Regions from separate parts of the Shewanella sp. UCD-FRSSP16_17 genome, predicted to be linked through region 3. Evidence: predicted binding sites of a transcription regulator. Region 3 holds the regulator's gene; each other region holds the start of a gene.
What was found. Region 3 encodes sigma-54, which starts transcription at its own class of promoters, with help from an activator protein. Its sites were predicted from a motif close to GTTGGCACGNNNNTNGNNT; they were not measured.

Region 1 (7,594 bases), on a different contig from region 3:
CGTCAGTTGGTACTGCAGGTGTACCTGGTAGTGCAATGGTTATGCTAACCGTTACCTTAGGTGTTGTTGGTTTACCGCTTGAAGGAATCGCATTTATTGCGGCAATTGACCGTGTAATTGACATGATCCGTACAGCAACGAACGTCACTGGCGATATGATGACAGCGGTTGTGGTTGGTAAAAGTGAAGGTCAATTTGATGAAGCGCAGTTTAAATCAAATGAAAAAGTCATTGAGCAAACAGCATAGTTAATGACGTAAATAAGGATTTGGTTAAAGATTCAGTTAATTTGCTACCAAACCTACAAAACGGCAGATGAATTGTTCATCTGCCGTTTTCATTTTATAGCCCAACCTATTTAAAAGTCGCGAATGACATTAGGCTAAAACTTTGCGTTAAACCATACCCACGCTTTGTCAGTATCCACTTTACCTGCTGCAACATCACCAGCTGAATAAGCCGCATATTTAACGCCAACGGTATAGTGGTCGTATAATGGCATACTAAAGACGGCGTTGATTTCTGAGCCTAAATCGTCCACCGCTGCACTTGATTCATCCGCATCAAACTCGTGATAAGCCACAGCCCATTTACCACCAATCACACTACCACCAATAGATGCATACAAGTCAGCCAAGCCTTCTTTAGGTGTTGTTAAGAATTGGTCGGTCCAACCATTAAAGCCATGTAGTGTTGCAAGTGGAGTCGAGAAACCATAATCGCCACCATCTGAACCTAACAACTCGTAGCCTACTTTGAAGGTAACCACTGAAAAACCAACGCCCCCCTCAAGACTCATATAATCTGCAGAATAAGATTGCCCTGCTGTATCTGAATCCTGAGTGGCATATTCCGCTGTATAAAGTAACTTAATATCACCAATATCAGCTTTACCGGTAAAGCGAAGACCATAAGTGTCTAGACCGTTTTCAATATTAGTATCTTCTTCTAATAGGTAGCCATAGGCGCTTAACGTACCAAAACCCGTTTTTAATTGAGCATTGATTAAATTATCTTTTGAATCAATATCTTTTGCTTCTGCAAAAATACGATTTCGCTGAGTAATATAACCATAATCAATTTGGAACATATCATTGAACTTATATTCAAGCATGACGCCATCAAACGTCTGTCTATCTTGACGCCAACCCACATGTCCCACAAAACGCTGATTATCAAAGGTGATCACTTGTCGACCCCCTTTCACACTAAAACCTTCGTATTGGTATTTTAAAAATAACTGATCAAGTTCTGTGGTTTCTGGATCGGCAATCACAGAATAATCAGGATTGTTTCCTAAAGTATCGTTATAGTCATCAACACCCGCTACGACACGTGAATCTTCGAACTCGACTAACGAACTAAAACCATAGTAATCAGCTGTGGCGTAAGTTAATCGGGTACGTAACGTAAAGGCATCTGCATCTTTTAATGCGTTATCTTGCTCTACCATTTCATAACGCAGATTCAAATCGACTTTCACTTTCCCTTCAGTCACAGCTTCTGCAATCGTCGTTGCTTCTGCAGCATGTACTTGGCCCATCAATGCCAAAGATGCTGGAGCAATGATGGTTAACGCTGATTTTGCTAACCTTTTATTGATAAAACTCGCAAGTTGATTCTTTCTCATCATATTTCCCTTGTTGTAATTAAATCTTGTCCATCAGAGTAATCTTAGCCAACATTAGCAGTTTCATCGTTACTAATTGATGAATTACTAATATTAATAGTCTCAACTTTTCGTTGCTTCTCGTATAAGAACTTCAATACTTCAGCACGTAGACGGTTATATTCTTTGTCTTCTGCCAGTGCTAACCGCTCTCTTGGTCTTGGTAAATTCACGTCTAAAATTTCACCAACCGTCGCTGCTGGGCCGTTGGTCATCATGACAATTTTATCGGATAGTAATACGGCTTCATCCACATCATGCGTAATCATAATAACGGTGTTATTCAGCTCGTTTTGAATTTCCATTAGCGAGTCCTGCATGTGCGCACGCGTTAGTGCATCTAATGCGCCAAACGGTTCATCCATTAACAAGACTTCGGGTTCCATTGCCAATGCTCTTGCAATACCGACTCGTTGCTTCATACCGCCTGAAATTTCGCTAGGAAGCTTATGCATTGCATGTTCCATATGTACCAGCTTTAAGTTGTATTCAATCCAGTCCTTAATTTCAGCTTTGGATTTTTTATTCTTAAATACTTGTTTAACTGCTAGCTCGACATTTTGATATGACGTCAGCCATGGCAGTAATGAGTGGTTTTGAAACACAACGGCTCGCTCAGGCCCAGGCTCAGTTACTTCTGCGCTGTTTAAAATCACTCCACCTTGTGTGGCTTGATAAAGACCCGCTACGATATTTAGTACAGTTGATTTACCACAGCCCGAATGACCAATGAGCGATACAAACTCACCTTTATTGATCTTCAGGTTCACTTCTTTAAGCGCTTTAAATGGACCATTAGGGGTAGGAAAATCCATATCGATATTACTGATATCTAAAAATACACTCATAATATTTACTCCTTGCGTCCCAAATTAACGGGCTTTGTCCCATGAGAACCAAGCTTGTAGTGCAAGCATTGCTCTATCTAGTAAGAAACCAATAAACCCAATCACAATAACGGCTGCCATAATGCGAGATAACGACTCTGAACTTCCGTTTTGGAACTCATCCCAAACAAATTTGCCAAGGCCTGGGTTTTGCGCCAACATCTCTGCTGCAATTAACACCATCCAAGCCACACCGAGTGATAAACGCATCCCCGTGAAAATTAACGGTATTGATGCTGGTAATACGATTTTCTGCACATGAGTAAAGGCTGATAACCTCAATACTCGACTGACATTTAATAAATCAGTATCAATAGATGCGACTCCGATTGAGGTGTTAATGATCATTGGCCACAAACTACATAAAGTGACTGTGAGTAACGAATTGATAAACGATTTCGATAACATAGGATCTGGAGAGACATAAAGTGCGCTCACCACCATAGTAACCAGTGGTAACCAAGCCAATGGCGAGACGGGTTTAAACAGCTGCACAATAGGGTTTATTGCCGCATTTAAATTTTTGCTCAGCCCCATCCAAATACCCAATGGAATTGCGATAATCGCGGCTAATAAAAAACCTGACATCACGGTAATCAAACTCGTACCAATCTGATCAACAAAGGTTTCTTTACCTGTATAAGCTCGTGTCTTTGGCACATAAGTTGGATCTTTTGCCACGCGGGCTTCATTACGCACTTTTTGACGCTCATAGAAAGCTGCCGCTTTTTCTCGTTCAGCCACATGTTCTTGGTAAAGCGAGTCGAACTGAGCTACAACAGCCACTGGCCCCGGAAACTTACCCAACGAAGTGTTGATGTTATTTGCGCTGATAGACCATAAGACTAAGAACACGGTTAAGCCAATAATGGGCAACAGTAACGTTTTACTCATTTGACCTAGTTTCGAAAGCAACACGTTGGCAGATGACTTATCCATAGGAAGCCTCTGGGTGATTTTTGCAATGGTTGACATAGCTCTATCCTCACTTCGATAGCTGTAAATTACAGCTTATCGCCTTGTTTTAAACCAATGCTGAACTTATTGATGTAAGCATTAGGCGCGCTCCCGTCATACACGATATCGTCAATAAAGTGCTGCTGAGGTTTTTTAAAGCCAGTTTCAGTTGCAAAGTCTGGGAAATGTTTTGCATCAATGGTTTTGTCATCAATTAAGGATTGAGCAGCTTTAGCATAGATATCTGGGCGATAAACTTTCGCAGCAACATCTTTGTACCAATCATCAGGTTTATCTTCAGAGATCTGCCCCCAGCGACGCATTTGCGTTAAATACCAAATCGCATCTGAGTAATATGGGTAAGTTGCGTTATAACGGAAGAACACATTGAAGTCTGGAACCGCTCGCTTATCGCCTTTTTCATATTCAAATGTGCCGGTCATACTATTAGCAATGACATCGTAATCAGCACCAACATAATTAGATTGCGATAAGATTTTTACAGCTGCTGGACGATTGGCATTGTTATTATCATCTAACCACTTAGCCGCCTTAATCAGGGCGCGAGTTAAACGAATCGTCGTGTTAGGGTATTTTTCAGCAAATTCAGCCGTGATCCCAAAAACCTTCTCTGGGTTGTCTTTCCAAATTTCATAGTCGGTAACAACCGGCACTCCAATGCCTTTAAATACGGCTTGCTGATTCCATGGTTCACCCACGCAGTATCCGTAAATAGTGCCAGCTTCAAGCGTTGATGGCATTTGTGGCGGAGGGGTTACAGAAAGAAATGCTTGCGCATCTAATTGACCCGAAGTGTCACCTTTATGAGGCGCATAGTATCCTGGGTGAATACCGCCAGCAGCTAACCAATAACGTAGTTCGTAGTTATGGGTTGATACAGGAAATACCATGCCCATTTTGAACGGTTTACCAGCTTCAGTGTATTCCTCGACAACAGGTTTCAGCGCATCAGCTTTAATTGGATGAACAGGTTTGCCATCGCTATTTTTAGCGATGTTAGGTTTCATTTTTTTCCAAATATCATTGGATACCGTAATGGCATTACCGTTTAAATCCATCGAAAAAGGCGTAATAATATGCGCTTTAGTACCATAACCAATAGTGGCAGCTATTGGCTGCCCTGCCAGCATATGCGCGCCATCTAAGCGACCATCAATAACACCGTCTAATAACACCTTCCAGTTAGCTTGGGCTTCAATCGTGACGTATAGGCCTTCTTCTTCAAAGTAACCATTCTCGTAAGCGATAGCGATAGGCGCCATATCAGTTAATTTGATAAAACCAAAAGTCAGTTCTTCCTTTTCTGGAAATCCGACCTCAGCCATGGCTGGCAATACGGCAGAAAAAGACATCACCAGTAATGTCTGTTTAAGTGCTTTTTTCCAATTCATCTTTAAATCCTTGTTAAGTGTTAAATAGGTAAAACAAAAAAGGCGCTAACTACCCCCTAAGGAATAATCAAGCGCCTTTGCTTAAATTAATTTACGACTAGAAAATGATTAATTTTCACGTTTAAGACCAAAAACAATCAAAAACGGATAAATAAAATACAATTATAATCAGCCAATATGTGACCATTACTATTCAGCTAACGTGCCAACTTAGTAACACACTGTTTTAAACGCAAATTTTAAAATAACCTATCAACATACCTATAAAGGGTAGTGCTAATTTAGTGCAAGATAAATAAAATCGCACCTAAATGGGTATAAAATACGAGTCGTTTTTTGGATTGAACAACAATGGAGCAATGCAAGCCTTAATATTGGATTAGGCTGATAAATCGACGTCCCTTAAGCCTTGCTAATCGAGTAAGAAAGAAAATAAAGAAAGGCTTATGAGTGATGAGTTAAATGCTAAGTGAAAAGAGTGAGAGAGTGAGAAAGTAAAACCCTGATACAGACGCGTATATCTTCTGTTTATACCAATGAGCTAGCGATGAACTCAGGCTTAATATGACTAATGTGTTAGCAAAAAAAACCACTGCTTAGCAGTGGCTTTAATATAATTTACAACAAACAGAGTTAACGCAAGGTATTAACCTAGAACAGCCAACAATACACCAGCAGCAACAGCGCTACCCAGTACACCAGCGACGTTTGGTCCCATAGCATGCATCAATAAGAAGTTTTGTTGGTTTGACTCTAAACCAACCTTATTCACAACACGTGCGGCCATAGGTACAGCAGATACACCAGCTGCACCAATCAATGGGTTAATCTTACCACCTGAGACTTTAGACATCAGTTTAGCCATCAACACACCAGCAGCTGTGCCGATACTAAATGCGACAGCTCCTAAGACTAAAATACCTAAGGTTTCGATACGTAGAAACTCTTCAGCCTGCAATTTAGAGCCCACTGCTAAACCAAGGAAAATAGTGACAATGTTAATTAATTCGTTTTGAGCAGTGCTTGATAATCTATCTACCACGCCACATTCACGCATTAAGTTACCTAGACAGAACATCCCTACTAAAGGCGTTGCTGCTGGTAAGAATAAAATGGTCATTCCCACTACCATCAATGGGAAAATAATTTTCTCTTTTTTACTGACTTCACGCAGCTGTTCCATCTTAATGGTGCGTTCAGATTCGTTAGTCAATAAACGCATGATTGGTGGTTGAATTAACGGTACTAACGCCATGTACGAGTACGCAGCAACTGCGATTGCACCCAATAAATCTGGGGCTAGTTTAGAGGCTAAGAAAATGGCTGTTGGGCCATCGGCGCCACCAATAATCGCAATAGCCGCAGCATCTTGCATAGTAAACTCAAACCCAGGCACTAAATTTAATGCAATTGCACCAAGCAAGGTCGCAAAAATACCAAACTGCGCCGCAGCACCTAATAGTAAGGTTTTCGGATTAGCAATCAGTGCTCCAAAGTCAGTTAACGCCCCCACGCCCATGAAAATCAGTAATGGGAATATGCCTGTTTCAATACCAACATAGTAGGCATACCAAAGTAGACCGCCTTCGTCGGTAAACCCCGCATTAGGAATATTCGCCAAGATAGCACCGAAACCAATCGGCACTAACAAAAGTGGCTCGAAGCCTTTAGCAATGGCGAGATATAATAATGCCCCGCCAATTGCCATCATAAATAGTTGATCAGGTGCGAAGTTAGCAATACCTGTCTCAGACCAAAAGGCCATTAATCCTTCCATGCTATCTCCTACCTCTTACGCTAGTGCCAGTAATGGTGCGCCAACTGCAACTGCATCGCCTTGTTTAACCGCGATATTTCTGATCACACCTGTCGTTTCTGCTCGAACTTCGGTTTCCATCTTCATTGCTTCAAGGATTAATACCACATCACCCTCATTAACATGGTCGCCATCATTCACCATCACTTTGAAAATATTGCCTGACAGCGGTGCATTCATCGTGACTTTAATTTCATTACTCGCCGGCGTTAAAGGTGCAAGCGGAGCTGGCGCTTGAGAACCAGCCGTTGATGAAGTGGGTACAATTTGGCTAATATCTCCACCTTCACTGACTTCCACCACAAAATTTTGCCCTTGGACATTAACGGTATAGGTTTCAGGCCCTTTGTCTTTTTTATCAGCAACAACCGCAATATCATCAGCACTTGGAATAGGCTCAAATGCATCCGGATTACCACGGTTAGTTAAGAACTGTAATCCAATTTGATTAAATAACGCATACGTCATCACATCATCATCAGTTTCTGCCGCTAAAGTAATATTGTCTTTCTTAGCGATATCAGCCAACTCTTGGCGTAACTTATCTAGCTCTGGTGCAATAAGATCGGCAGGACGACATGTAATGGCCTCACCACCGTCTAGCACTCTAGCCTGAAGTTCAGCGTTAACTGGTGCAGGTGTTGAACCGTACTCACCTTTTAATACGCCTTCAGTTTCTTTAGCTAGGGTTTTATATCGCTCACCCATTAGGACATTAATTACTGATTGAGTACCTACAATCTGTGACGTTGGCGTCACCAAAGGTAAGAAACCAAGATCTTCACGTACACGAGGGATCTCTTCTAATACAGCATCCATTTTGTCCGCAGCGCCCTGCTCTTTGAGCTGGTTT
Region 2 (7,594 bases), on a different contig from region 3:
ATCAGAAGTGGTTAAAAGGTCGATGAAGCCAACGGAAAGGCATTTAAGGGCGGAAGTCATTGATGCAATGACAACGAATGAGACCTTGTGGTTTAGGGACAAATATCCGTTCGAGTTGCTCAATAATGCGTTATTACCTGAATACAGTCGCTTAGGAAGACCGTTAAAAATTTGGTCTGCTGCTTGTTCTTCAGGCCAAGAGCCTTATTCGCTTGCGATGACGATTTTGGAATACCAGCAACGTAAACCAGGCGCATTACCGGGTAATGCAACCATTCAAGCGACAGATTTATCTCCGTCAATGCTTGAGCGTTGTAAAAATGCTGAATACGATAGTTTAGCCCTCGCTAGAGGGTTATCACCTGAGCGTAAGCGCCAATTTTTTGATCCTTTGCCTTCCGGTAACATGAAAGTAAAAGATAATGTAAAGCGTTTGGTAAACTTTAGGGCACACAATCTTCTTGAAAGTTATAGCCTTTTAGGAAAGTTTGATATTATTTTTTGCCGTAATGTTCTGATTTATTTTGCCCCAGAGGCAAAAGCAAAAATATTGCGGCAATTTGCTGCCGCTTTAAACCCTAACGGTATTTTGTTTTTAGGGGCGTCAGAGTCTATCTCGGGATTAACGGACGAGTTCAATATGGTTAGGTGCAACCCTGGTATATATTACCAGAAGAAGAGTTAACTATAATCTATTGTAATAGTTGAATATTTTTATTTATTAATGCCAGCATTCGTTGGCATTTTCATTTTTATCATTTCATTTCTAATAATCTAATTTTTTTGGCATAAGCTTTGCTTTAATTCTGTCAGTTAGCTGGTGGAGGCAATTTTATGGCGATTAATTTTGAAAATGGTTTAGGTATACATCAATACTCTTTGGGCATACGTGCACAACGGGCTGAAGTGCTATCCAGCAACATCGCCAATGCTAATACGCCAGGTTATAAAGCTCGAGATGTCGACTTTGCTGCTGCAATGAACAGCGCACGCGCTAAGCAAAGTGGATTACAGATGAGTCAAACAACTGACAAACATTTCGACTTGAAAGCGTTAAGCCAGGAAAACGTAAAGTTTAGAGTGCCTAATCAACCAGATACAGGTGATGGCAACACCGTTGATTCTCAACAAGAACAAGCGGCCTTTATGCAGAATTCCTTGGAATATCAAATGTCACTGGGTTTTCTTGAAAGCAAGTTCTCAGGCATGCGTAAAGCTATTAGAGGTGATTAATCATGAGTCTATTTAATATTTTTAATGTGTCGGGTTCTGGTATGTCAGCACAATCAGTGCGACTTAATACTACCGCCAGTAACATTGCCAATGCTGATTCAGTTTCCAGTAGTGTTGATCAAACTTATAAGGCTCGTCACCCGATTTTTGAAGCCGAAATGGCCAAAGCAAGCCATGAGCAAAATAGTTCTCACAGTGTCAGTGTTAAGGGCATTGTTGAAAGTGATAAACCGTTATTAAAGGAGTTTTCTCCTGATCATCCTATGGCTGATGGTGACGGCTTTATTTACAAACCGAATGTCAATGTGATGGAAGAGATGGCGGATATGATTTCAGCATCTCGTTCTTATCAAATGAATGTCCAAGTGGCTGATGCGGCAAAATCTATGCTGCAACAAACACTTCGTATGGGTAAGTAATATGAATTTTGTGGGGGGTAAAAGATGAGCCTCATTAATCCTTACAGCAGTCAGTCTTTACCACAGACTCAATCTGCTAGTAGTACTGGTATTGCATCCAATACACAAGAAACAGCCAGTACGGGGAATGCATTTTTAGACAGTGTGGCCTTACAAGGAGAGCCAGAAACACCTGAACCTAATAGCCAGGAACTGACTCAATCAGATTTCTTTGCTTTATTGAGTCAACAGTTATCAATGCAAGATCCATTTAAGCCTGTTGAAAACGATCAAATGATTTCGCAAATGGCATCATTCTCAACCGTTGACGGTATTGCCAAGTTGAATGAAGAAATTCTCAACTTAAATAACTTAACGAGTTCGAGTCAGGCGCTGCAGGCTTCAAGTTTAGTAGGCCGTAAAGTGTTAATTCCGTCTGATACGGGGCACATATCGTCAGATAGTCCAGAAGTCAATGGCGTGATAAGTACACCAACTTCTATCGATACGATAACAGTCAGTATTGAAGATGAAAGTGGCCAAGTTATTAAAACCTTTGAAGTTGACGGCTCTGCTGGCGGTAACATTGATGTGTCATGGGATGGGCTAGATAAAAATGGCGACCCAGCTCCTGAAGGCAATTACGCGATAAAAGCGAACGGCAAAATTGATGGAAAATCAGAAGATTTAGCAGTATCGACCTATGCGCATGTGACGAGCGTGTCACTGGGTAACACCACAACAGGGGCAATATTAAACCTACGTGGTATTGGTGGTATTCAGTTGTCAGATGTCTTAGCTGTCACTGAAAGTTAATTAGCTTATCAAATTTAAAGCTGGCAGCTGTGGCAGTCAGTAAAACAAACAGAATGAGTAGGAAAGGGGTGAATTATGTCGTTTAACATTGCTTTGAGTGGTATTTCTGCAGCTCAAAAAGATCTCAATACCACTGCGAATAACATTGCTAACGTTAACACCGTAGGCTTTAAAGAATCTCGTGCCGAGTTTGCTGACGTATATGCTAATTCAATTTTCTCAAACAGCAAAACTGCTGTCGGTGGCGGTGCGACAACGACACAGGTTGCACAGCAATTTCAGCAAGGCAGTTTACAGTTTACTAGTAACTCTTTAGATATGGCGATAAGTGGCGGTGGTTTCTTTGTGACATCATCAGGTGTGGGAGTTCAAGATCACGCATTCACTCGTGCTGGCGCATTTAAAGTTAACTCAGAAAGTTACATGACTGATTCAGCTGGTAACTATTTACAAGGGTTCCCAGTCGATGCTGACGGTAACTCTACCTCGGTTAGTTTAACGACGACTCAACCAATTAAGATCCCTGATACGGCAGGTAGCCCAGTAAAAACTGAGAATATTGGCCTACAAATGAACCTTGATGTGGGTGAAACGCCATTAGATCCTGCTAACTTTGATCCCAACGATCCTGACACGTTTAATAAATCGACTTCAGTGACGATTTATGACTCACTTGGTGAATCGCACATTATGACCACCTATTTTGTTAAGCCGACAGAAGGGGCTTATACCGGTGAAAGTAATTGGGTTGCATTCTATGCTGTAGATGGCAAACAAGTTGATATTGACCAAGCAAATGGTGGTTCATACGGCGCTGATACGACTGGTGACGGTGTTGCTGATACGACAAGGTTTGCTGAAAATGCATCAGGTTGGAAAGGCTCGGTATTAAAGTTCAATGATGCGGGCGCATATACAGGCTCAGATCCTGCGGTGGTTGAAACTGTTGAGCTGGGTGTTAATGGTGCTAACGTATTAGGCCCTGGCGCTGATGGCAGTCAAAAAGTCACCGTTGGATTTAATAACCCAACTCAATATGCATCTCCATTTGAAGTGACTGAGTTAACTCAAGATGGTACAACCGTCGGTCGTTTGACTAACGTAGGTATTGGCGAAGATGGCTTAGTGACAGCAAGTTACAGTAACGGTTCGACTGAACCATTAGCTCGAGTTGCTTTGGTTCGTTTTGCTAACGAGCAAGGTTTAACCCAAGTGGGTAATACTTCTTGGAAAGCCAGCTTAGATTCTGGTTCAGCGCTAGCAGGTGAAGCAAATAGTGGTACCTTTGGTAGTATTCGTTCATCAGCACTTGAACAATCTAACGTTGATTTGACCACTGAGTTAGTGGATTTGATTTCTGCACAACGTAACTTCCAAGCGAACTCTCGTACACTTGAAGTGAATAACACGTTAAATCAGTCGATTCTTCAAATTCGATAAGTTTGACTTGTTTTGACAAAGAGTTGCCGCAACGGCAACTCTTTGCCTTTTCGTTTTTTGCCTCTTATTGTTTTTCTTTTCACTTCCTGCTTTTCAAATACATTTCATTTAGTTAGCCATTCTCTATTCACAATTTATATATTGGCACACTCATTGCTAGTTCTAGTTATATCTTTAGTTATGTAAAAAGTTTGACGGAGCGGCAGATGGACAAATTACTGTATGTTGCCATGAGTGGGGCAAAGCAAAATATGAATGCTTTGGCTGTTCGTGCCAATAATTTAGCCAATGCGAATACCGATGGTTTTAAAGCTGATTTGGCTCAAGCTCGCTCTATGCAAGCATTTGGGGAAGGCTTACCGACACGTGTCTTTTCTATGACTGAAAGCCCTGGGCAAAATTTTAGTTCAGGCCCAATTAAAACTACGGGTCGTGATTTAGACATTGCGATTAAAGATAAAGGTTGGATTGCAGTGCAAGGTGCTGATGGCGGCGAAGCGTATACCCGCTCCGGTAGTCTAAGTTTTGACAGTACAGGCTTATTAACTAATGGTCGAGGCAACCCTGTTATGGGAGAGGCTGGACCGATAGTTTTGCCACTACCAATCGACAAAGTTCAAATCTCGCCTGATGGCATTATTTCTGTAAGACCTCAGGGCGCAACTGCGGATGTGGTTGAAGAAGTGGCCCGAATTAAATTAGTTAATCCATCAAATGAAGAAATGATGCGTGGTGAAGATGGGTTATTTAGGCTGACTTCGGGCTTAAATGCGCCGAACGATCCTAATGTGAATATCGAAACAGGGGCTGTTGAAGGCAGTAATGTTAACGCTGTTTCAGAAATGGTGGCGTTAATTGATATCCAGCGTCAATACGAAATGCAAGTGAAGATGATGAAAAATGCCGAAGAGCTAGACCGTGCTTCATCATCCTTAATGAGAGTGAGTTAGGAGTAATAATTATGCATCCCGCTTTATGGATCAGTAAAACAGGCTTAGATGCCCAACAAACCGATATTGCAGTTATTTCTAATAACGTGGCGAATGCGAGCACCGTAGGCTACAAAAAAAGCCGTGCAGTATTCGAAGACTTGCTATATCAAACAGTCAATCAAGCTGGTGGTATAAGTGCTGATAATACTAAGCTGCCGAATGGTTTGAACATTGGTGCCGGTACTAAGGTCGTGGCAACTCAAAAAATGTTCACCCAAGGTAACATGTTAACCACTGATAACTCTTTAGATTTAATGATTGAAGGCCCTGGATTTTTTGAAGTCGAGATGCCTGATGGCACCGCTGCTTATACCCGAAATGGTCAATTTAGCTTAGATGAAAATGGCCAGATTGTGACTCCAGGTTCTGGTTATGTCGTGCAACCGTCAATCACCATACCTGATGACGCAACTTCAATTACAGTCTCTGCCGAAGGTGAAGTATCCGTAAAATTATCTGGCGCGACAGAAAGCACAGTTGTTGGACAGTTAGCCATGAGCGATTTCATTAATCCATCAGGGTTAGATCCATTAGGGCAAAACTTGTATACCGAAACTGGCGCAAGTGGAACGCCTATTCAGGGCACAGCTTCTTTAGATGGCTTAGGCGCTATTCGCCAAGGGGCATTAGAAACATCAAATGTTAATGTGACTGAAGAGCTAGTAAACCTGATTCAAAGTCAGCGTATTTACGAAATGAACTCTAAAGTGATATCAGCTGTTGATCAGATGATGTCTTACGTGACTCAGAACCTATAACTGTTATTGAAAGGAACTGGATTATGAATAAATACCTAGCGTTAGCATCCGTTATTTTCATTGCCGGTTGTAGTTCAACGCAACAAAAACCTATACCTGATGATCCATTTTATGCGCCAGTGTATCCAGAAGCACCACCAACTAAAATGGTGTCGACGGGGTCGATTTACATGGACCATCAATCGTCGAGCTTATATTCAGATATACGAGCACATAAAGTCGGTGACATTATCACAGTGTTGTTAAATGAATCGACTCAAGCTAAAAAAAGCGCCAATAACGAAATCAAAAAAGACTCTAATTTGAGTGTTGACCCTATCTATGCTGGTGGCGGCAATGTGACCATTAAAGGTGTACCACTTGATTTACGTTATTCTGATGCGATGGACACCAAGCGTGAAGCTGATGCTGACCAATCTAACAGCCTTGATGGCAGTATCTCAGCTAACGTGATGCAAGTGCTCAGTAATGGCAACTTGGTTATCCGTGGTGAAAAATGGATTTCGATTAACAATGGCGATGAATTTATTCGTGTTACAGGCATGGTAAGAAGTCAAGATATCACTCCTGAGAATACAGTTCAGTCAACTCGAGTAGCCAATGCCCGCATTCAATATAGCGGAACGGGTACATTTGCAGATGTTCAAAAAGTAGGGTGGTTAAGCTCATTCTTTATGAGCGAATGGTGGCCTTTCTAAGGAGTATGCCATGAAAATTTCATCTTTATTTATTTCCATTGCCCTTACCGCCTCAGTTGCATTAACGGTATTTTCTGCGCCAGTTCAAGCACAGCGAATTAAAGATATTGCCAACGTTCAAGGTGTACGTAGTAACCAACTGATTGGTTATGGCCTTGTGGTTGGTTTGCCCGGCACTGGTGAAAAAACCAAATACACTGAACAAACATTCAGAACCATGCTGAAAAACTTTGGCATTAATTTACCTGATAATGTGAACCCTAAAACCAAGAATGCGGCCGTGGTAGCGGTACATGCAGAGATGCCAGCATTTATTAAGCCCGGTCAAAATATTGACATTACCGTATCGAGTTTAGGTGAAGCAAAAAGCTTACGTGGTGGTACTTTACTGCAAACCTTTTTAAAAGGGGTTGATGGCAATGTTTACGCTATTGCACAGGGTAGTCTAGTGGTTAGTGGTTTCAGTGCAGAAGGTTTAGATGGTTCGCAAGTGATTCAAAATACGCCAACAGTTGGGCGTATTCCTGGTGGCGCGATTGTTGAACGCAGTGTGATGAGTCCATTTGCGACAGGGGATCATCTAACTTTTAACCTACGTCGTTCAGATTTTTCTACCGCTAAAAGTATGGCAGATGCAATTAACGACTTTTTAGGTCCAGGTATGGCAAGAGCGTTAGATGCAACCTCTATTCAAGTCAGTGCGCCTCGTGATGCATCACAGCGAGTTTCTTTTTTAGCGACATTAGAAAATGTTGAAGTCGAGATAGCTGATGAATCTGCGAAAGTGATTGTTAACTCACGCACTGGCACCATTGTCGTTGGCCAAAATGTGCGTTTAATGCCTGCAGCTGTGACGCATGGCGGATTAACGGTCACCATTGCAGAAGCAACGCAAGTTTCGCAGCCAAATGCATTTGCAAATGGTCAAACGGTTGTCACTACAGATAGCACAATTGATGTTGCTGAAGAAGACAGTCGTATGTTTTTGTTTGACCCTGGTACGACATTAGATGAGCTTGTACGTGCAGTTAACCTGGTTGGCGCAGCGCCTTCTGATGTGCTTGCAATATTAGAAGCGTTAAAGATGGCAGGCGCTTTGCATGGTGAACTTATCATCATCTAAATATTGTCGGTACGACTATGGAAAAGCTGTCAAATTCATCGCACTTTCTGGATCTAGGAGGACTAGATTCATTACGTTCTCAGGCTCAGAAAGACGAGAAAGCGGCACTTAAAGAAGTCGCTAAACAGTTTGAAGG
Region 3 (7,594 bases):
TAATAACTATGTTGAACCAGTCACAGCAGTTGAAGCGCCAAAACGAACAACCACTAGCATTGAGTATGCAAAGGGGATTAGCAAGTTGCCAGACAATGCACGAGTGATACAACGTGATGGTCATACCTACTATGAATGGGATGGTCATGAGTATTATTTTGACTGGTCGACTGAACGTTATTTTGAACTTGAAAAAGGTAAGCAATAATTAATCATTGTTTTAAAGCCCGTCGCTCATTCGTTGGCTGTAGCGCTGTATACTGCGCCTAGAAAGGTAAAAGCCCTAATGAATCCATTTCATTAGGGCTTTTGTTTGCATTGTCTTTCGACATTTTATCGTTACATATTATTGTTATTAGACCCTGTAACGTACTTCAAAATAGCCATTGCTGTCTACGGGGAGTTAAACAGCAATCATTATCTTGAAACTTTTACCTGACTTGCAGGCTGTGGCTGCCTATTCTTAACCTTACTCTTGTAACGCTAAGCGTTAGGCTAAGCCACGGTATAAAATTGACAAGAGAGGTGGGGGAGAGAGATTTTCGCTGGGGGACGAAAATAACGCATCCTTTCTTGTCGGAACTGCCTTCAAACGATGAGTTGTTAGCGCTCAATGTTTGAAAATAAAATTGGAAAGAAAAATCACTGCGATTGTTTAGCTTCCGATGGGGACGAATGCTAAAGTCATTTTTCTTTCCGAAACGTTGAATTTAATGTCCTTTTACAGACACTAATTCTTGATTCAGTTGAAATAGCCTTTTCTGCAAATTTGCTATTTCAGTTGCAATTTCAGTGGCTAAATCTTGTTGTTTGCTCACTGATTTTAGAGGTTGTTTTCTTTTCTTCACCCATTGGTAAATGGTTTTTGCTGACACATTATATTGCTTGGCAACATCTGAAATTAATCGATTATTGTCTTTTACTTCCTTGATTACTTGTTGCTGTAATTCATCTGGATATATTCGATTTAGTGTCGTCATCATTGTTCCTACTACTCAATTTTGTTAACCACGAACCTTCATAAAATTAAGAGGTTTTTTAGATTAATGATTATTATCAATATCCCAGCTGCTCAATCCAAGGTGATGGAAGAAGTGCCACTGATATTGACAGTTTTCAATGAAAATTCTTAGATAATTCATACTTAACTCCCTGTATTACATCTCTAATCGAGTCATAAATTGGTCAAAAATGCATCTACCTCTAAGGTGGTATATATCTATATGGAATAGTCGTGCCAATTTTGAAATAAATATTTTATCGTTAATTAACAGTTGGTTAGTTTTTTAGTGTGTTAACTCTAAAAAATGCGTTGTGTTACATTGGTGCAAATTATCCATTTTGGTGCAAAGTGGTGATTTATTGGTAAATTTAATTTACCAGACTTTTTGAGCGTCATTTCTAGTGACATTAACGGTAAACCATTATCACTTAATCAGTATGAATGAGGAGTGTTACAGTGAGTCGTTTATGATTTAGAAGGATTAAAAAATCCATGCCGTTTGGCATGGATTTAGTGAGATGCGAAGGTCGGGTATCGACTACATTAAGAAGATCGTCGCTAAACCTAAAAAGGCAAATAGGCCGATGACGTCGGTTACTGTGGTAAGCACCATACCACCTGCTAATGCAGGATCGATGTTCAACTTTTTCAGTAAGAGTGGGATACTGGCGCCTGCAAGACCTGCAACAGTCATATTGATTAGCATGGCGCCACCAATCAAACCACCTAAGGCCATATCGTCTTTCCACAGCCAAACGGCAAAAAATACCAACACTGACCACATGATGCCGTTAAGGAAACCAATGGCTAACTCTTTGCCTATTAACCAGCGAGAGTTACTTTGACCAATATGCCCAAGGGCAATACCACGAATGACCAAAGCTAATGTCTGGTTACCTGCAACGCCGCCCATGCTCGGAACAATGGTCATTAAAATGGCAATAGTGGCAAACTGCTCAAGGGTACCTTCAAACATGTTACTGACAGAGGCAGCAAGTAAAGCGGCAAATAAATTGATTGTTAACCACAAAGAACGTCGGAAGGTACTTTTCATGACGGGACCGAATGTGTCCTCGTCATCATCCATCCCCGCCATCCCCATCATGGAGTGCTCGGCATCTTCACGGATAACATCGACGACGTCATCAATGGTAATACGGCCTAATAACTTCTGCTGTTCATCAACGACAGGGGCTGAAATCCAGTCATGACGTTCGAATAACTGTGCCACTTCATTATCTGGCATATCAACAGGGATACTTTCAAGCTCCGGATCCATGATGCTGCGGATCGTTTCGCTAGGGTTACAGGTTAATAGATCGGCTAAACGGACCCCGCCAAGTACATGGTCGTTTTTGTCGACCACATAGAGTGTATCTGTCGTATCGGGTAAATTGCCTCGTTGGCGTAAGTAACGCAGTACCACATCAATATTCACGTCAGGACGCAAAGTCACGGTATCGGTATTCATGATACTGCCGGCAGTATCTTCAGGGTAGGATAACGCTTGTTCAACTCGGTGACGGTCTTGGCTACTCATCGATTGCAGTACTTTCTTATACACTGCATCTGGCAAGCTACGTAAAATATAAGCCAGGTCATCGGTGTCCATTCCTGATGTGGCTTGCGCAACTTTTTCAGGTGTCATGCCACTGATAAGCGAATCTTTTAACTCTTCACCGAGTTCTTCAAGAATTTCACCGGCTTGCTCTTGGTCGATAAGTTGCCACAAAACTTGGCGTGTTTTAGGGGGAGATGACTCAAGAATGAGGGCGACATCAGAAGCGGCCATATCATGCAGCATATTGCGCACATGCACAAACATACCACTACCAAGTGCTTGGGTGAGCTGATTTAGGCGCTGTTCTGTAAGTTCGCTATCTATCACTTCGATACTCATTCGCCACTCCTCAAAAATTCGATTGCTAATATTAACTTAACAGTGTGTAAAGGGAGAAGCAGTTTCTAATATGGCGTTGATTGCTGTATAAAAAATAAGCAGGTTATGGTGTGGGTCATGAGATTATTATAGTTAACTATCACTGTTTGTTGTTGATAATTTGCCGTTGATTGTTTTAATGCGCTTTGAGCAGCGCAAAAGCTTAGTTTAAGCGTATTCCCGAGTAGGATATGAGGTTAATAAAGCATGGCTGTTAGCGGTTTAAAGTCGTAAATTTCAATGTTTTGCTAGTAAGTGATAACTAGCAACGAGTTGGCCTGAAAGCGTTAAATCATATAAAAGGATTAGCTTTCTTCGTCAAATTTGTCGTTAATCAGTTGGCAAACCGCATCTAGTGCTTGCTGCGCATCAGGGCCTTCAGCCTGAACAGTAATCACTTTCCCTATACCACTTTCTAGCATTAACAACCCTAACACACTCGCAGCGCTGGCTTGTTTGTCACCTTGAATCAAGGTAATGCTGGCTTTAAATTCCGTAGCCAATATAGCTAATTTTGTTGCCGCTCGAGCATGAAGCCCAAGTTTATTACTGATGGTGATTTCTCTGGAGATATTCATCGTCACAGGTTTAGCTCTCGGTGACGAGCGCTAACTTGGTGTTTACTGTTACTGAAGCGCTGTGTGAGTTGATCTGCAATATAAACCGAGCGATGCTGTCCACCTGTGCAGCCAATCGCGATGGTAAGGTAACTGCGATTATTGCGCTCAAGGTGCGGCATCCAAGTATCAAATAAATTCTCAATCTGCCAGATGAACTTATTGACTAGGGGTTGTCTGCCTAAGAATTCTTGTACTGGTTGATCAAGACCCGTTAATGGTCTTAACTCTGGCTCCCAATGTGGGTTTGGCAAAAAGCGGACATCAAACATAAAGTCGGCTTCAGTAGGCATACCGTGCTTGAATCCAAATGATTCAAAGTGAATGACTAATTCTTTATCAACACTGCCCATAAGAATTTGTCGGACTTGATCGCTCAAATCGTAAATATTCAGCTGAGATGTGTCGATGTAGTGATCAACCATTTTGGCGATTGGCTCGAGCAATCGACCTTCAAGTTGAATCGCTTCTTGTAATGAGATTTGATTTTTTGACAGCGGGTGTAATCGACGTGTTTCACTGTATCGTTTAAGCAGTACTTGATCATTGGCATTTAAAAATAAACTAATGATCGTGGTATCGTCGGACAACAAAGCGATTTGCTGCTCTAATACTTTGCCTTGCTCTTCGATATTACGCACATCAACACTGATGGCGACAAGTTCGTTATTTCCTTTTAGCTGCTCTAGTAGGCTGCCAATCAGTGGGAGAGGCAGGTTATCAACACAGTAATAACCTAAATCCTCTAACACTCTTAAAGCAACTGACTTACCTGAGCCCGATCGTCCTGATACGATGACAAGTTTCATGCAGTAATAACCTGATACAGTTCTGTAGCGTCATGACTCTTTCGAAGTCTTTTAAGGATGAGTTTATCGCTTAATTTCTCAGCCATACTTGATAACGTGCTTAAGTGTTGCTGACATTGCTCAGAAGGAACCAATAAGGCAAATAAAATGTCTACTGGCTTCTTATCAATAGCATCAAAGTCGATAGCTTCTTCACATTTGATCAAAATAGCGATCGGCGATTCAATGTCGTCTAAACGCCCATGTGGAATCGCAATGCCATTGCCGATACCTGTGCTACCCATTTTTTCACGTGCTATTAAACTTTCGAAAATAGCTTGTGAAGATAGAGTAGGGTACTGGTCAGCCATTAAATTGCTGATAAGTTCCAGTACCTTTTTCTTACTGCCCGGAGTGGCACAGGTAGTGCACGCCGGCTGCAGGATGGTGCGAAGTTCCATCGTTAGTGTTTAATTAACTTCTCTTTGTGTTTAATTACCTGACGGTCTAATTTGTCTATCAGGGCGTCAATTGCGACATACATATCTGCGTTTTGAGATACGGCAAAAACTTCACCTCCTTTGAGGTGCAATTTAGCTTCGGCAATCTGTTGTAACTTTTGTACATTGAGCACAACGTGAACATTATTGATCTGTTCGAAGTGACGTTCAAGCTTTGAAAACTTAGTTTGCACATACTCACGTAAAGATTGAGTAATTTCGATATGGTGTCCAGTCAGGTTAATTTGCATAGATCATCCTCCAATAACAAAGGCTTATAAGCTTTTGCGTTGGTTTGAGGGAGGGATGAGCATTGCTTCACGATATTTGGCGATCGTACGCCGAGCAACATTGATCCCTTGTTCTGCCAGTAGCGTCGCCATTTTACTATCGCTAAGTGGCTTTTTCTGGTTTTCTGCGGCGACCAGCTTTTTGATAAAGGCTCTGATTGCTGTAGAAGAACACTCTCCGCCATCATCGGTACTTACGTGGCTAGAGAAGAAGTATTTTAGTTCAAAAAGGCCGCGAGGGGTGTGCATATATTTTTGAGTTGTAACCCGTGAGATGGTCGATTCATGCATCTCTACCGCTTCGGCAATATCATTTAATACCATAGGCTTCATGGCTTCTTCGCCGAACTCAAAGAAACCTTGCTGGAATTGAACAATACAATTTGCCACTTTTAACAGGGTTTCATTGCGGCTTTCAATACTTTTAATAAACCATTTGGCTTCTTGTAAGTGACCGCGAATGAATTGGCTGTCAGCTTGATTGGCTGAGCCTTTTGCCATGGCCGCATATTGCTGATTTACGCCTATTTTAGGCATATTATCTGGGTTTAATTCAACGACCCAACGGCCATTCTTTTTAAACACTGTGACATCTGGGATGACGTACTCATCTTTGATTGGAGTAATTTGTAACCCTGGGCGAGGGTTCAGTGTTTGGATAAATTGAATCGCTTCGCGTAAATCATCTTCTTTAAGCTTGGTTTTACGCATTAGTAATCTGAAATCACGGCCTGCTATTAAATCTAGGTGTTCAGATATCAGTAATTTTACATTTTCTATGCAAGGGATTTCGCTTGGGTATTGTCCCAATTGAATCATCAAACATTCGCTTAAATTTCTTGCAGCGACACCCACTGGATCAAAATGTTGTACACGCTTTAATACGGCTTCAACCTCATCAAGTTCAATATCCTCAAGACCGAGTGCATCGAGAATATCTTCTGTTGATTGGGTTAAGTAACCTCTATCATCAATTGCGTCGATGATGGCTGTCGCAATGGCGAGGTCATTTTCAGAAAATGGGGTTAAGTTTTTTTGCCATTCTAAATGTTCGTACAAACCTTCAGTCGTTTCACCTTGAAATGGCATATCGTCATCACGGCTTACAGCGCCAGAACCTGAGTTAGGAGAGGCGGTGTAGACTTCATCCCAAGTGGTATCCATTGGTAAGTCTTCAGGCATGGACTCTTTCGTAAGTGACTCTGTGGTATCGACTGATGAGGTGTCTTTTTCTACGCTGACTTGGCTGTTATCGCTAAAATCGGTGTCAGTTTGCTGAGCATTGTCTTTGACTGGTTCTTTTGCTTTGGCAAACTCATCCTCAAGCTCAAGAAGAGGATTTGAGTCAAGTGCTTGCTGAATTTCTTGCTGTAGCTCCAAAGAGGAAAGTTGCAATAAGCGAATGGCTTGTTGCAACTGCGGGGTCATTGTCAGGTGTTGACCCATTTTAAGTTGGAGTGAGGCTTTCATTTACCGCTTATCCCTAATTGAATTTCATCATCGCGACTACAATGTTATGGGTCTAGCACTTTTGTAAGTGTTAGCTAGACTTTAACCGAACTTGGGTTCTACTTTGCCAAAAATTAGCGTTACGTTTTGAGTCTAGTGTATAACGCTAAAAAGTGGGACTGGTTGGCCGCGAAAATGCCATGCTTGTACACTAAAGAATGCTAACTATAGCTTGAATTGCTCACCTAAGTATACTGACCTGACTTGCTGATTGTCTAAGATCTCAGCAGGCGTACCTTCAGCAATTAAATCTCCGTGGCTGACAATATACGCACGCTCACATACATCAAGTGTTTCACGGACATTATGGTCGGTAATCAATACGCCAAGACCACGATTTTTTAGTTGTTGAATAATTTTCTTAATATCTATCACAGAGATAGGATCAACACCCGCAAATGGTTCATCTAATAAAATAAACTTAGGATTGGCGGCTAAAGCGCGTGCTATTTCTACACGTCGACGTTCACCACCTGATAGAGCCATACCTTGGCTGTCACGAATATGGGTAATATTGAACTCTTCTAATAAGTGCTCTAACTCTTCGATTCGTTGCTCACTCGATAAGGTTTTACGGGTTTGCAGCACTGCCATGATGTTATCGTGCACAGTGAGTTTTCTAAAAATACTGGCTTCTTGAGGTAAGTAACCAATACCTTTACGAGCACGTAAATGCATTGGGTCTGCAGTCAAGTCGTCAGAATCAATCAAAATACGACCTTTATCGCTTTTGACTAAGCCAACAACCATATAAAAGGTTGTGGTTTTACCTGCACCATTTGGCCCTAAAAGACCAACAATCTGACCCGTTTTAACGGTTAGGCTAACGTTTTTGACAACTTGGCGGCTTTTATAGCTTTTTGCTAAGTTCTCAGCTGTTAAGGTAATTTGTGTCATTATTGCTTTTGCTCTGCCGCAGGGGTCGTTATGTCTGCATTGGTTGAGTTT
Region 4 (7,594 bases), on a different contig from region 3:
GGCATATGTCATACAACATTAATGGTCACGAAATTACAGTCAATTTCCCTGTAAATTCAATATCATCAAACAAAAACTCAATAGCTTTTACTGACAGCCAAGGTAAAACTAAAACAACTTTTTCAAAGCGCACTGAAGCGTTAAAGTTTATGAAATGGTTGATAACGGCTAACAAGTAACACCTTCCATAACGCTTGCGTTATTCATTTGCTCAGTTACTCAATAAACATCGCTTCTCGGTATTTCCTCTCACACTTTACCGGACGTTTATTAGAACTGAGCAACATGAAACAACCCCATTCGCTTCACTTCCAGCACTAATACTTAAACAACTTTCTTTAGCTACAGTTAACTTATTGACCATATTTGCGTATATACCTAGCTAGCATACTTGGATTACCCAATAAACCACCTTGGTGTAAATACATAACAGGCCAAGTATTATCGACAGTTTCCGCTTTATAATCTTTATTTAAAAAGTGCTCCAGCATAATAAATCCCACAGGATCATAAAGTAGCTCAAACTCAATGCCAGAATCACACACACGACGCCACATGTCATAACACTGTCGATTAAGTTTTCCAAAGTGATACTTAGTGCCATTTGATACAATATGCGGGTGAAACTCACTCTGTGATGTTAACTGACTAAACTGATGCGTTAGGTACTTGTCTCCCCCCACGCAACTACAGGTTATTACATTAACTGTTACAGTAGGCTGACTCGCCTGCGGAAGGTAGCGCTTAAAAAATCGTTGCAAGAATAATGCTGTTGTGCCCGTACCTGAAGGCAAAAACAGATTTAATCTAGTCATATTCTGCTGATGCATCCAACTCAAAATTTGCATGCCTAATGTTTCAAGCCCTTCTGCAGCATACTCACATCGTCCACCTTCAGGAATATAGATCTCATTCGCAGATGCTTGCGTCGCTAAGTCAGACACATAGCTATCAAGATTGCCGCTTACATGTTTAGGTTTCTCGACAATATTGGCGCCATTATTAAGCGCTGCTAGGTAGTTCCCCTGAGGGTTTTGTTTAAGATAATCAGCGATATGATCCACATGATAATCTAACAGCCATCCGCGCAACTTAGCCAGCACTGCAAGTGAATGTAATGAATTAGCTTGAGGTGAACCGTATCCAATAACCTTATTGATATGAGGAAAGTCCTGGGTCAAGAAGAATTGAAACTTACGGGCTTTGTTTCCGCTAAAATCAGGATGAATCAAGTCATCTCGCTTAACAAAAACCTCACGTTCAGCAAATCTCATTTTATCAACGGGCGTGTCGATTGAGATATCCGCAAGAGATACATTAGAGCCAGCTGCAAACATAAGTAACGTCGCTTAAATAAAGAGTTATGGTCTGTAGTGGTATTTTAACTAACTATTAGCGATTTTCGCTATCATCAATTGTCGACAGCCCAAACTAAGTCAAGTAATGTCTTCTAACCCTCTAAACAAATCAAAATAAAATCAATAATTATCAACCACTTAAAACAAACGAAAAAGCTAATAAAAATATTGGCATAGTTTTGGCTTTCTAGTGATTATTATCACCAATGGAATATTGGTCATTTCATTAACCAGTTTTGTATGACTTAGGGAGCACCAATGTCAGTCTTGAGATTAATTTTTAATATCGCATGGTTCATCATGGGCGGATTTGTAATGGGTCTAGCATGGTGGCTAGCAGGCTTATTGTGTTTTATCAGTATTATTGGTATTCCATTTGGCCGTGCTTGCTTCGTGATTGGTGAAATGGCGTTCTGGCCATTTGGACAAGAAAACGTTAACCGTAAACATTTAAAAGGATTTGAAGATATTGGTACTGGTCCATTGGGCATGATTGGCAACGTTATTTGGTTCTTATTCTGTGGTATTTGGCTCGCGATTGGTCACTTAACCCATGCTGTAGCTTGTTTTGTTACCATTATCGGTATTCCGTTTGCAATACAACACGTAAAACTCGCTCTACTGAGCTTAACACCAATTGGCCAAACCGTTGTGGCAAAAGAAAGCTACTAACACGAGTGGCTAACACATGACTTATTACAAAGCGCCCGATTACAAAGTGCCCTATTTAAAACTAGCGTATTGAAACATGCCGCCTTGCAAAATTCAGGAAAAGCTCTGAAATAAAAACTGCTGTTATAACAGCACTGTAATAAAAAGCGCTATAACGAAAACACCTTATATTTTTAGATATAAGGTGTTTTTCTTTATTAAATACAAACTTATTAAACTGGCGCACTTACGCCAAGTTAACAATGTACTTAAACTCAGCTTCAGTCACAGGTTGAACACTCAACCTTGCCCCTTTACTCACTAATACCATATCAGCAAGATGAGGATCAGCTTTAAGCGTTTTTAAGGTAATAATCTGCTTAAAGGTTTGCCGATAAGTTAAATCCACAGCAACCCAGCGCGGATTTTCAATATCTGATTTAGGATCATAATAACTTGACTCATTATCAAAAGCGCTCTGGTCGGGATAAGGCTCAGATGATACTGTCGCCAGGCCAACAATACCCGGCACTTTGCAACTGGAATGATAAAACAATACCGTATCGCCCACTTTTACCGCATCGCGTAAAAAGTTACGCGCTTGGTAATTACGGATCCCTTCCCAAGGTTCAGTTTGGTTTTCACATTGCTGTAAATCGTCAATACTGAACTCGTCTGGCTCAGACTTCATTAACCAATACGCCATTTTGCAATCCTATTGTTTAAACTACTTTTGATGAGTGTTGTAGTAAATTTCTTTTTTTAGAACTTTGATTTTGCAATCGGCAGAGATGCATCACTGCCCCACTCACTCCACGATCCATCATATAAGGCAGCATCATATAACCTTGTATCTGTACCACTTGATATAAGCGCTACCAAGCCAATACAAGCAGTAATCCCTGAGCCACAGCTAAATACAACCCGCTTACTATCTTCAGGTAATATGCTGGAAAATAAATGGCGCAATTCAGCAGGACGCTTGTATGTATTACCATTTAGCACATTGGCAAAAGGAAGATTTATTGAGTCAGGAATATGGCCGCTTCTCACCCCTTGTCTTGGTTCATCAACCAAGCCATTAAAACGCGCAGTAGCTCGAACATCAATCACACTAAATTGTTTATCAGTGAGGTTGAGTAACACTTCTTGCTTTGACACAAGCTGACGGGCATCAAAACAAGAGTCCATAAATGAGATCACATCACTGCCTACATTAACTGGGCCTTCTACGTTTTTCGTATCAATAGTTAGATATTCAGATGAAGTTGGATAGCCCTGTTTAATCCATTCAGGCAGACCGCCATCTAAAATAAACACATTACTCAAACCAAACGTGTTAAATATCCACCACGCACGTGGAGACGAATATATTCCCTGATTATCATATAAAACGAGGGTTAAATGTTCTGAAATACCCAGTTTATTGATAACCTTATTCACTTGGCTTTGGCTCGGAAATGAGTACACACCTGCACTATCGGTATCGACTAAATCTACGTTAATATCAAGAAAATGACTATTAGGTATCGTCACTAATTCATCATAAATAATTGGTTCTTTGCCAATCACCTTATCCATACTGACATCAATAATCATCACAGCGTCATCATTGCATTTTTCATACAAGCAGCTAACGGACATTAACGGGTAATTAATTGGTTTTCGATTCATGTATTTTCAACCATGCTTTAATTAGCTAATTGCTACTCATTGTTTTTGATACATTAACACAATGAAAAGGTGAGGTTTAAGCTGGCTTGCAAAAGATTTTTTAATTGGGATATGCAGTTGCTTCCCAATCAATATGCTTCACAAAAGATGGCAACAAAACGCCACGACTTCGGCCTTTCAGCTCCCTAACGTCATTGGATACAAAAACACGATAAAGACGTGCTATTCACAAGCTTTTATTGAGAGACTGTAGATACTTGAATGCTAAGTTAAACGACTGTCGATTGATGTTGTTTACTATCAAACAATGCGAACTCTTCTAAAATAAGATCGGTAAATAATTGCCCCGCTCGCCCTAACGGCCGCTCCAGTGTAGACACCAATTGTGGGGTAAATCGAAAGCGGTGACCACCAACAAAATCGACAATGGCTAATTGCTGAGTTTCAATTAACTCACTGATTAAAAACTCTGGCATCCAACCAAAACCTAAACCTTTTAATAAGGCGTTTTTCTTCATGATAAAGCCAGATAGGTAAAATACTTTATCACCGCCAAATTGCAGTTCGTCTCGCTGCTTTGTGGGTGATGAATCTTCAATGGTTAATTCAACATGTTGCTGCAGCTCTGACAAGCTCACATTACTTTTATTAGCTAGCGCATGTTGGGTTGAACACACCAATAAACTGGTGACAGTGGGCAATGTGGTGGCAGAAAAATACGGCGCTGCGATATAGTCTTTCACTAGCATTAAATCGGCTTTATCTTGCTCAAATCTATGTTGCACCCCACCTAAAAATTCCATATTAAGTTGCACTTTCGTCGGCACATTATTCTCTGACATGCGTTTTAGGGCAGTCATGATTGGCTCCATTGGTAATGCGCCATCAATCACGAGCTCAAGTTTCGGCTCCCAACCTTCGCTAAAGCGGCTGGCTAAATGCTCGATATTGGATAAATGCTGCAGCAAACGCTGGCCTTCGGCCAAAATCACGCGTCCTTCTGGTGTGAGCTCTGCACGATACTGATCTCGATTAAATAATTCGACGCCTAAATGCTGCTCGAGCTTTTTAACTTGATAGCTCACTGCAGATTGCGCCTTGTGTAGTTTTTCGGATGCTTTAGCAAAACTTCCTTCCTCAACAAGTACTTGCAGTACATTAAACGCTTCAACATCAATTTTCATCGTACGCCCCAAGCTCAGTTGCTGTTCAGTTGCCGTGACACTCTTGTAAACAAAATAATACCATCTAAAAATCTGATGGGGTTACACGCTTTATTATTCTTTTTTTTGTTCATACTAGCAACTAAATTGATAACTAGATCACAAAGTGGTTGATTTAATTGCGCTAGAAAACCCATGTTGCAGATGCGTAAAGCATGTATTTAGCACATACAAATAACAAAAAAGAATGCGCCAATGACGAAATCGATCGCTTATATTTGAATTTAAGGAGTCAGTATGCCGGTTTATGTTCAGCAAGGTCAGATACCTGCTAAACGCCATATCGCTTTTGAAAAAGAATCAGGCGAGCTTTACCGTGAGGAGCTTTTTTCAACTCATGGTTTTTCAAATATTTACTCCAATAAGTATCACCACAACATGCCAACTAAAGCCTTGGCTGTTGCGCCTTATGCATTAGATCACGGTGAAGCTTGGCAAGATTCGTTAATCCAAAACTACAAATTAGATTCGCGCCAAGCAGATTGTGACGGTAACTTCTTTAGTGCCCGTAACAAAATTTTTTATAACGCTGACGTGGCGATGTATACCGCTAAGGTAACCCAAGATACTCACGAGTTTTACCGCAATGCTTACGCGGACGAAATTGTATTTGTGCACAATGGAGAAGGCACACTCCTAAGTGAATACGGCGAGTTAGCCGTTAAACAATGGGACTATTTAGTCATTCCTCGTGGTACCACCTACCAGCTTAAATTTAATGATTTAACGAATGTCCGTTTGTTTGTCATTGAAGCTTACTCGATGGTGGAAGTACCGAAGCATTTTAGAAATGAATACGGCCAAATGCTTGAGTCTGCTCCTTATTGTGAGCGAGATATTCGCACGCCACTACTTAAAGATGCAATAGTTGAACAAGGCGAATTCCCATTAGTCAGTAAGTTTGGTGATAAATACCAAGTCACCACTTTAGAGTGGCACCCATTTGATTTAGTGGGCTGGGATGGCTGCGTCTACCCTTGGGCATTTAACATCACCGAATATGCACCTAAGGTTGGTAAAATTCATTTACCGCCGTCTGATCACATCGTTTTTACTGCTAATAACTTTGTCGTATGTAACTTTGTACCACGCCTGTATGACTTTCATCCGCAATCGATTCCTGCACCTTATTACCACAACAACATCGACAGCGACGAAGTGTTGTATTACGTCGACGGTGACTTTATGAGCCGCACAGGCATTGAAGCGGGTTATATGACTTTACATCAAAAAGGTGTCCCCCACGGACCGCAACCAGGTAAAACCGAAGCCTCAATAGGTAAAACTGAGACTTATGAGTACGCCGTTATGGTCGACACTTTTGCACCACTGAATTTAACCGCCCATGTAAAAAACTGCATGAGCGACGATTACAACCGTTCTTGGATTGAATCATAAACACTGATTCACCTTTACATAATCAAACGTCACCAAAGAGTGGCGCTAAAAGCAAAATAAATTAAGGAAAACACAATGGCGAGCGAAACAAACCCACTTGGTCTTTTAGGCATTGAATTTACAGAATTTGCCAGCCCTGACACTGATTTTATGCATCAAGTGTTTATTGACTTTGGTTTTTCTATGCTTAAAAAAGCAAAAGCGAACGATATTGTTTACTACAAGCAAAATGACATTAACTTTTTACTGAACAAGTCTAAGCAAGGCTTCTCGGCGGACTTTGCTAAGTCACATGGCCCTGCTATTTGTTCTATGGGTTGGCGCGTAGAAGATGCAGAATTTGCTTTTAACGAAGCTGTTGCACGTGGTGCAAAACCAGCTGACGATGCAGCTAAAGATATGGCTTACCCTGCTATTTACGGTATTGGCGACAGCTTAATTTACTTTATTGATGTGTTTGGTGAAGCGCAAAACATATACAAAAATGATTTTGAAGATTTAGCCGAGCCAATGATTGTTGAAGAAAAAGGCTTCATGGAAGTCGACCACTTAACCAACAATGTTTATAAAGGCACCATGGAAAAATGGGCAAACTTTTATAAAGACATTTTTGCTTTCACTGAAGTTCGTTACTTTGACATCAGCGGCGCACAAACGGCATTGGTGTCTTATGCTTTGCGTTCACCAGACGGTAGCTTCTGTATTCCAATCAACGAAGGTAAAGGCAACAACAATAACCAGATTGATGAATACTTAGGTGAGTACAATGGACCAGGTGTGCAGCATTTAGCATTCAGAAGCCGTGATATTGTTGGCTCACTTGATGCGATGGAAGGCACTGCGATTAAAACGCTAGATATTATTCCAGAGTATTACGACACGATTTTTGATAAGTTGCCACAAGTGACTGAAGATCGTGAACGCATTAAACATCACCAAATTTTAGTTGATGGCGATGATGAAGGTTATTTACTGCAAATCTTCACCAAAAACTTATTTGGCCCTATCTTCATTGAGATCATTCAACGTAAGAACAATCTAGGCTTTGGTGAAGGTAACTTTAAAGCTTTGTTTGAATCTATCGAGCGAGATCAAATGAAACGTGGTGTGCTTTAACCTATTTGTCATGCGAATTAAGGCTTAATCCTCTCCCCGAATTACGCCCTTAAGCGCATGTTAAGGCTAAAGCAAAAGCCCGCTGTTATTAACAGCGGGCTTTTTACATTAAAGGGGTCAGGAAATATTTATCAAAGATTAACTGATGTGCAAAGGAGATGACTAAAGTTTTCA

Region 1: A9267_RS06260 (CmpA/NrtA family ABC transporter substrate-binding protein) is a predicted target of sigma-54. The motif match lies at 5,117-5,135, and genes of this name have one in related genera.
Region 2: flgF (flagellar basal-body rod protein FlgF) is a predicted target of sigma-54. The motif match lies at 4,028-4,046, and genes of this name have one in related genera.
Region 4: A9267_RS00815 (YccF domain-containing protein) is a predicted target of sigma-54. The motif match lies at 1,526-1,544, and genes of this name have one in related genera.

Annotation. Positions count from the first base shown of each region.
Region 1 is NZ_LZFV01000002.1:316,346-323,939, forward strand. It holds gene A9267_RS06240 (dicarboxylate/amino acid:cation symporter) at 1-248, shown strand, start outside; gene A9267_RS06245 (alginate export family protein) at 383-1,630, opposite strand; gene A9267_RS06250 (ABC transporter ATP-binding protein) at 1,675-2,517, opposite strand; gene A9267_RS06255 (ABC transporter permease) at 2,542-3,531, opposite strand; gene A9267_RS06260 (CmpA/NrtA family ABC transporter substrate-binding protein) at 3,561-4,925, opposite strand; gene A9267_RS06265 (sodium ion-translocating decarboxylase subunit beta) at 5,572-6,702, opposite strand; gene oadA (sodium-extruding oxaloacetate decarboxylase subunit alpha) at 6,718-7,594, opposite strand, start outside.
Region 2 is NZ_LZFV01000002.1:158,529-166,122, reverse strand. It holds gene A9267_RS05625 (CheR family methyltransferase) at 1-685, shown strand, start outside; gene flgB (flagellar basal body rod protein FlgB) at 835-1,233, shown strand; gene flgC (flagellar basal body rod protein FlgC) at 1,236-1,652, shown strand; gene flgD (flagellar hook assembly protein FlgD) at 1,677-2,447, shown strand; gene flgE (flagellar hook protein FlgE) at 2,523-3,887, shown strand; gene flgF (flagellar basal-body rod protein FlgF) at 4,094-4,837, shown strand; gene flgG (flagellar basal-body rod protein FlgG) at 4,849-5,637, shown strand; gene flgH (flagellar basal body L-ring protein FlgH) at 5,661-6,335, shown strand; gene A9267_RS05585 (flagellar basal body P-ring protein FlgI) at 6,346-7,458, shown strand; gene flgJ (flagellar assembly peptidoglycan hydrolase FlgJ) at 7,476-7,594, shown strand, end outside.
Region 3 is NZ_LZFV01000024.1:200,770-208,363, forward strand. It holds gene A9267_RS12315 (hypothetical protein) at 1-208, shown strand, start outside; gene A9267_RS12320 (transposase) at 711-980, opposite strand; gene mgtE (magnesium transporter) at 1,542-2,903, opposite strand; gene A9267_RS12330 (HPr family phosphocarrier protein) at 3,248-3,520, opposite strand; gene rapZ (RNase adapter RapZ) at 3,523-4,368, opposite strand; gene ptsN (PTS IIA-like nitrogen regulatory protein PtsN) at 4,365-4,808, opposite strand; gene hpf (ribosome hibernation promoting factor) at 4,811-5,098, opposite strand; gene A9267_RS12350 (RNA polymerase factor sigma-54) at 5,123-6,607, opposite strand; gene lptB (LPS export ABC transporter ATP-binding protein) at 6,812-7,543, opposite strand.
Region 4 is NZ_LZFV01000001.1:186,866-194,459, reverse strand. It holds gene A9267_RS00820 (1-aminocyclopropane-1-carboxylate deaminase) at 354-1,337, opposite strand; gene A9267_RS00815 (YccF domain-containing protein) at 1,617-2,030, shown strand; gene A9267_RS00810 (EVE domain-containing protein) at 2,257-2,715, opposite strand; gene A9267_RS00805 (sulfurtransferase) at 2,772-3,683, opposite strand; gene A9267_RS00800 (LysR family transcriptional regulator) at 3,953-4,867, opposite strand; gene A9267_RS00795 (homogentisate 1,2-dioxygenase) at 5,144-6,304, shown strand; gene hppD (4-hydroxyphenylpyruvate dioxygenase) at 6,380-7,420, shown strand.